One region of the Geobacillus sp. LEMMY01 genome, then DNA from elsewhere that is predicted to be linked to it. Evidence: riboswitches for the same ligand, from Rfam matches in the RefSeq annotation. Region 1 holds a riboswitch; the other holds the start of a gene.

Region 1 (3,408 bases):
ACGAAAGGAAGAAGCGCTGCGTTTCTTACGTGAAGTACATGTTCCCTTTGARAACAACCAAGCCGAACGCGATCTTCGCATGGTCAAAGTCAAAGAGAACATTTCGGGTACGTTTCGCGAAGAAACATTCGCGCAGTCGTTTTGCATCGCAAGAAGCATCGTTTCCACACTGACGAAACACGAAAAAAACGTGTGGGATTCGTTATGTCTTCTGTTGGCAGGCGAAACGATCGATCGAGTTCTTTCCGCTACCTAGGGCATTTTCTATGACCGAAATGCCCTATTTGTGCTGGGCTTTTTTATACACTAGCACTGGGGTGAATAGTTACTAGCAGTCAACATTGACGAGGTAAGCTATGAAGCGTATGAATTCTATCACGAAGAGCTGGACAACTATCTTGTGTGTTTAGTGCAAAACAAAAATCAGAGTTCTGCAACGAAAAGTGCAGAGCGTAAGGCAAAGAAAAAAGGCTTGCCAGTTCCTAACCTTTCCTCTACTGTGGAAGTTGTGAACGCATAACCAAACAGTGGAGGATGGAGAGGATGCTGACAATGCCTGAAGTTAATCGTAGCAAAAAATTGCGTGAAAAGAAAGGAGACGAAAAGATGAAGGTGCTTGAGTACCGCTTTGCCATTGCACCCATGTTTCATTTCATTGCAAGCAAATCGATGGAAGCAGGCTTGCATTTATGTGATGGCCATGCAAAGCAAACAGTGCAGTTGTTTATGAATGATACAGCTTCCGAGAAAGGGAAGAAGCGCATCGGGGCTATACAATACGAAGGATCCAACGATTACACAGCGAAAGAGCCCTGCATGGTCAGTTGGAGGTTCGAACGAGCGTTGCTTCCCGATGGACTCAAACAAGACTTGGAGGCGATCACGGCGTTTCGCAGAGATCAAAACGAAGGACCATCCATCAATCCAAACGCCCAGTCGATTGCCTTTAAATTTGAAGCGTTGACGGATGCCGCCAAAGAAACGATTGAGGCGATTACCGCCGTTCTTAAGAAGCATGCAAGAAGTTGAAGTGGTTACGCGCCTGTCGCTTTTTGATGGATGGGACGGTGTGGCTAAGGCGGAGGTTGAAAGGGAAACGGGGGATTGGAAATGGCGCATGTATTTCAAATGAAAACGAAACCGCATGGGTTTCAGCGGTACGACGAATTCATTCGCGATCAAGTCATAGGGATTGGCTGGCCGCTGATCGGCAATTTAGACGGCATAAGCAAAGATGAACGGAGAGAGCGATTGCGCAACGTGTACCATTATTCGGGGGCGAAGCTTGGCAACGCTCTTGGCGCAATCTGGGCGTTTGTCCATACGATGGAACAAGGGGATATCGTGTTGGTTCGCAATGGAGCGTGGCTCAGCATCGGGATCATTGGCCCCTATCGCTATGTGAAACATCTCGACAATGATATCGATGGGTTTTGCCATCAACGGTCGGTTGAGTGGAAGGTCATGAATGAAAACGTTCGCTTGTATAATGAGAAAGTGCATGAAACATTGCGGCACCGGGGAGTTGTGACAAAAAGCAAATATACTGTACACGAACTTCAACTAGGGATTTAACGGTGAAGCAGGAATGTTTGAGATATATATGAAATGGTTCAAAGGTCGAAAATAGTCATTTCGTCTCACTTCCTCGCGAAGAAAATCATGGTACAATGATGATGAAAGGTACAGCTAAGGAAACTTAGCGTCACAAAGCTACAGGGGCTAAGGGGAAACCTATGCCAGCCAGCTGCCATTACCAAAAAATAAAGGAGGAATTGGTAATGTTGAAGAAAGGATGGCCGATTTTGGTGGCGTCGATGCTCGTCGCCTCTCCGGCGTGGGCGGCCGCCAAACCTGCGGGCAAAGCGCATGAGCGCGAAACGATGGTGAAGAAAGTGGAAGTCGTCGTCAAGAAGAAGACGGAACAAAAGGAAACAGAGGCGAAGAAAAAACAGGAATCGTCCAAGCAACAAAAATGGCTTGCGCAAAAGTTGGCGCAGTTACATAAAAAAGTAGGCCAAATTGAAGAGCGGCTAGACAAAGTGACCGCTCGCATTCAAGCATTGAGCGAAGCGGAATCGGCAACGGACACGCAAACGACGCCTGCTGATTCGTTGCCAACGGGCGAGCCGTCTGCTTCTCAACCGACAGAAGTCACAGCGGCAACTGACGCTCCGAGCGGACAAGCCATAGCGGCCAATGACGCTGCCGCTCCGGCTTCCAGCGGGCAAACGGTAACGGAGGCGCCGTCTCCGACTTCTCCACAACCTGTTGGTGAAGACCAAGAGGAACTCGATGAAGAAAAACAAGAGCAAATCGATGGCCTCATCGGCCAGCTCATTGCCCTGTCCAACCAGCTGCGGGCGGTGACGAATGAAATTCGCGCTCTTGAAAAGAAAGTCGGCGTCAACAACGCAGACATTCAGAAGTTAAAAGAAAAAGTCAAGGCGTTGAACGACCAAGTGCAAGCGAACAAAAAGGCGTTGCTCAATTTGCTATAGAAATAAGGAAGGGCGCCAGTGGAGGGCGCTCTTCGTTGTGTTGCAATGGTGATCTTCTATTTTTGCTTGGGTTGCTTCTTTTCTTACTCTTTTAGAAAAGACAGTCCTTCAAGGCATATTCTCTTTGCGAATAATGGATTATTTGAACAGCTTTTCTGCTTCCTTATCTACTCCTCTTAACGATGCGTGTCACTCCTTTAATGTCGACTGTCATTCCTTCTTTTTCTATCTTCCAACGGTTTTTTGATGTGTTCTTGCTAATGTTGAGCTGTCAATCGCTCGTCGGACGGCGGTTTCAATGATAATATACAGCATGAATGTAGAAAAGAAGATTGAAAAGATCAACCATCCCCAAGAATAGGACATTGTGCTTTCCTCTATCTCTTTCGATATTGTCTGTTTATTTCCTCTATTTCTTTTGTTTGTTTTTTCTATCAAAATTTTGTTGCTTTTATGGTAATATGTATAGAGATGACAATGATTTGATCTGAGTGAGGGGGATGGGCATTGAAAAAACGGAAGAAATACGCGGCGGCGAGCGTGGTGTTGGCGTTGGGGCTGCTTGCTCCGGCTGTGTTGCCGACCGCAGCGGGCGCGGAAGACCGAGATGTCGTCAAGCTGCGCATTTTAGAGACGACGGACGTACATATGAATCTCGTCAACTACGATTATTTCAAAGATAGTCCGACGAATGAGTTTGGGTTGTCGAAGACGGCGCGTTTGATCGAGCAGGCGCGCGCTGAGCAGCCGAATACACTTCTGTTTGACAACGGGGATTTGATTCAAGGAACGCCGCTTGGCGACTATGTGGCCAAAGTGAAGCCGTTGCAAGACGGAGAAGTGCATCCAGCGGTGAAACTGTTGCATTTGTTGAAGTACGATGCGGCGACGGTTGGGAACCATGAGT
Region 2 (3,408 bases), on a different contig from region 1:
CCGGCGGTGACGTTCACCCATCCGGCCATCGCCACCGTCGGTTTGACCGAGCAGCGGGCGAAAGAAAACGGGTATGACGTGAAAACGTCCGTCCTGCCGCTTGAGGCGGTGCCGCGCGCCATCGTCAACCGGGAAACGACGGGGGTGTTTAAACTTGTCGCTGAGGCCCATACGGGCAAGCTGCTAGGCGCCCACATCGTCGCGGACAATGCCGGCGAGGTCATTTACGCCGCAGCGTTGGCGATTCAATTCGGATTAACGATCGACGACCTTCGCCGAACGTTGGCCCCGTATTTAACGATGGCGGAGGGGCTGAAGCTGGCGGCGCTTACGTTTGACCGAGACGTTTCGAAACTGTCGTGCTGCGCGGGATGAAGCCTTCGAACGGGGGCCGCCGTTTCGCGGAGTGTTACGAAGGGGTTGGAACCGATTGTTGTTGCGGTTGCGACTAAGCTTAATGGGGAGCGGTCCGTTTGGCGGAACGCCTCCTCAAGCATGGAAGAAATGCGGGCTAAACTTCAATATTGACTTGACCCTGTACTATAGTGCGGGGGTTATACTTTTTGATGAGGTGATTATGTGATACATTACCGCATCGGCGAGCTGGCAGAAAAATGCAATGTTAATAAAGAAACGATCCGGTATTACGAACGGAAGGGGCTTATTCCAGAAACGGAGCGGACAGAAGGCGGATATCGCCTGTATACGGAGGAAACGGTCAGGCGAATTCAGTTTATTAAGCGGCTGCAAGGGCTCGGATTCACCTTGGCGGAAATTGATAAACTGCTTGGCGTTGTCGATCGGGATCGCGATCGATGCAAAGACATGTACCGCTTTGTTACGCAAAAGATCGAGGAGATTCAAGCCAACATTCGCGATTTAAAGCGGATCGAAGCGATGCTCCAGCAGTTAAAGGAATGTTGCCCTCATGAAGACAATTTATATAACTGCCCGATTATTGACCTATTGCTGGAAGAACCCTCGGATGAGGGAAGGCATGGAGAATGAGAGACTGTTTACTTGCTAAAAGAAAGAGGAGATAGGCAACGGCTTTGTTATTGATCGGTTCGGGTGTTTATTTTACTATGGAATTTTAGCCGCAACAGTCCCGTGCGTCCTTCACTGGCAACGGGGGAAGAAAAAAGGACGATAAGGAAATAGGTGGTGGGAAGCTCCAACAAAAATACGGCTGCCCTCATTAGCCGGTTTCCCGGCCTTTCGGGCAGCTGCTTGTCTGCTTAGGACGCGATTATTCGCTGATGTTGCCATCATCGTCGCCTACATTACCGCCATCGTAGTCATCATCGTCTTGGTCGTGATTTTGATCATGACCGTCTTGATCATGGCCTTGGTCATCGTCATCTTGATCATCGCCGGGTTGCCCAGCATTTTCTCCTTTGTCCTCATCTTGCTTGACGGAAAGTTTCCGCGCCCGGCCGCTTCCGTATTTCCACTCGAGTTCAAGGCGGAACGGGGTATCAAGGGAAAAGAGAGTTTGGATTTTGGCGATTACTTCATCGTTTGACAGCGACGGTGATGCTTGCAAGTCGTTAATGAGCGACTGGACATCATTTGTTGTCACTTCACCCGTCTGGTCTTTAATGTGCAAATGGGAATGGCGTTCAGACCAATGATAGTCGATTTTAATCGTTTGGTTAGCCGCGGTTTTCATTTGTAGCTCAAGTTTTTGGACGACGTTAGCCAGTTGGGCTTTTCCTTTCTTCTCTGCTCCGTCCTTGACATGATCGTTGTCGCTGTCGGCATCTTCCGGTTTAGTGCCGAGCGCTACCTCGGCGCTGTTTGTCAGCCCATCGCGGTCGGTGTCTTCGTCCCCATCTAATATTTTATCTTTGTCCGTATCTGTTTTCGTCGGATTCAGACGGAGGTTGTATTCCACTCGGTTGGTTAAGCCGTCGCGGTCTTTGTCCTGGTTGGCGACGTTTTTCCCTAGACCGAGTTTGTACTTCAGTTCCCAATCATCCGGGATGCCGTCTTTGTTTTTATCGGCCCATTTTGGCTTGGATTGTTGTTTCCCCTTGGCTTCGGCTGTTGCCCACCCTGATGAAAACAGCAATGTAGCAACGAGGCACCCAACTAGCATTCGCTTCATGCTTTTCTTCTCCCTTCATCAATTATGGATTGAAGATACGTTCGGCAGCTGGCTGGCATAGCGTCTTTCGCCGTAGCCCCTGTAGCTTTGCGCCACGCTGTTTCCAACGCTTTGCCTTTTCGCCGTATCTCCTCGCAGGAGACTCGCAGGAGAAGATGCGGCGGTAATCTATCTTCACTATAAGTTGTCCTACGATCTGAGGTAAATCATCCATTTGTCCTATTTTTCATCCGTTCCAAAGTTGACTGGCAAAACGGTTTTTTATATAATAATCTCGAATTCGAGATTTTAGAACCAATCAAATTGATGTAGAACTTCATGCTGGCTAGCCCTCCAAGGAGGCCGGTGAGAAACGTCCATTTCCCCTAATATCGATGATTCTTGAGTGGAGGGAAGAGCAACATTTATATATAAGGCTTCTCCGTTTGAGAAGCGACATGATTGAACCGCATTTCCTGTTGAATCACGAGCATTCTAGAAGGCTGGTGAAAAACAACCGATTCGCTCGGTTTGTGAGAAATCGTAAGGAAGGAAGTTATGGTGTTGCAAGGTTTTTCAATTTGAGAAACACTGTTGGAGAGCAGCCTTTCCTCTTAAATCACCAACCTTCTAGATTTTTCATGATGCGCATCGTATATATCACATGACTATGATCGCTATGGCGATCGCCGTATCAAAGCAGCATGCTCTTGGTGCTCTATTTCGATAAATGAAGGAGAGGAACAAGATGATCCGCATCGACCGGGCGTCGTCCCGATATCATGCCGATTATGGCTGGCTGAAAACATACCATAGCTTTTCGTTTGGCGAGTATTACAGAAAAAGCCGGCTGAAAGCTCACGGTTTTCATCGTGGGATGAAAGACGGTGTTGCTCGGTAATCCCTTAATGGGATGGCTTAGAGCAACCATTTTTATTTTCAATTGTTGCGGTATAATAGCGAAACTGATACAATGAATAATATGAAACAAGAATATCGAACAACAAAAACAACTGTATCTCTTATCAATTATCATTTTGTTTTCTGTCCAAGGTATCGAAGGAAAGTGCTGGTAGGCAAAGTGGGAGAACGATTCAAGCAGTTAGTAGAAGAAATTTGCCGAGAGAATGATTGGATCATCCTTGCGATGGAAGTGATGCCTGATCATTGTCATTTGTTCTTGAATTGTCTCCCTTCTGATTCTCCATCAGACATTATGGCAAAAGTGAAAGGAGTGACTTCCCGACGATTAAGGGAAGAATTTCAACACTTGTCTCATCTGCAGAGTCTTTGGACACGCTCTTTCTTCGTTAGTACAG

What was found. Region 1 has a riboswitch for cyclic di-GMP ahead of B1A75_RS01010 (hypothetical protein). Riboswitches for the same ligand answer to the same signal wherever they lie in the genome.
Region 2: another riboswitch for cyclic di-GMP. It lies ahead of B1A75_RS17005 (hypothetical protein); the one in region 1 lies ahead of B1A75_RS01010 (hypothetical protein).

What each region holds. Positions count from the first base shown of each region.
Region 1 covers NZ_MVKA01000001.1:202,238-205,645, reverse strand. Annotated here, with positions in the region: gene tnpC (IS66 family transposase) at 1-256, shown strand, start outside; gene B1A75_RS01020 (hypothetical protein) at 535-1,029, shown strand; gene B1A75_RS01015 (hypothetical protein) at 1,111-1,575, shown strand; cyclic di-GMP riboswitch class I at 1,673-1,755, shown strand; gene B1A75_RS01010 (hypothetical protein) at 1,782-2,501, shown strand; gene B1A75_RS01005 (bifunctional 2',3'-cyclic-nucleotide 2'-phosphodiesterase/3'-nucleotidase) at 3,009-3,408, shown strand, end outside.
Region 2 covers NZ_MVKA01000043.1:4,207-7,614, reverse strand. Annotated here, with positions in the region: gene merA (mercury(II) reductase) at 1-375, shown strand, start outside; gene merR (mercury resistance transcriptional regulator MerR) at 580-1,008, shown strand; gene B1A75_RS17005 (hypothetical protein) at 1,250-2,110, opposite strand; cyclic di-GMP riboswitch class I at 2,151-2,236, opposite strand; partial or broken gene B1A75_RS19560 (pirin family protein) at 2,838-2,927, shown strand; gene tnpA (IS200/IS605 family transposase) at 3,072-3,408, shown strand, end outside.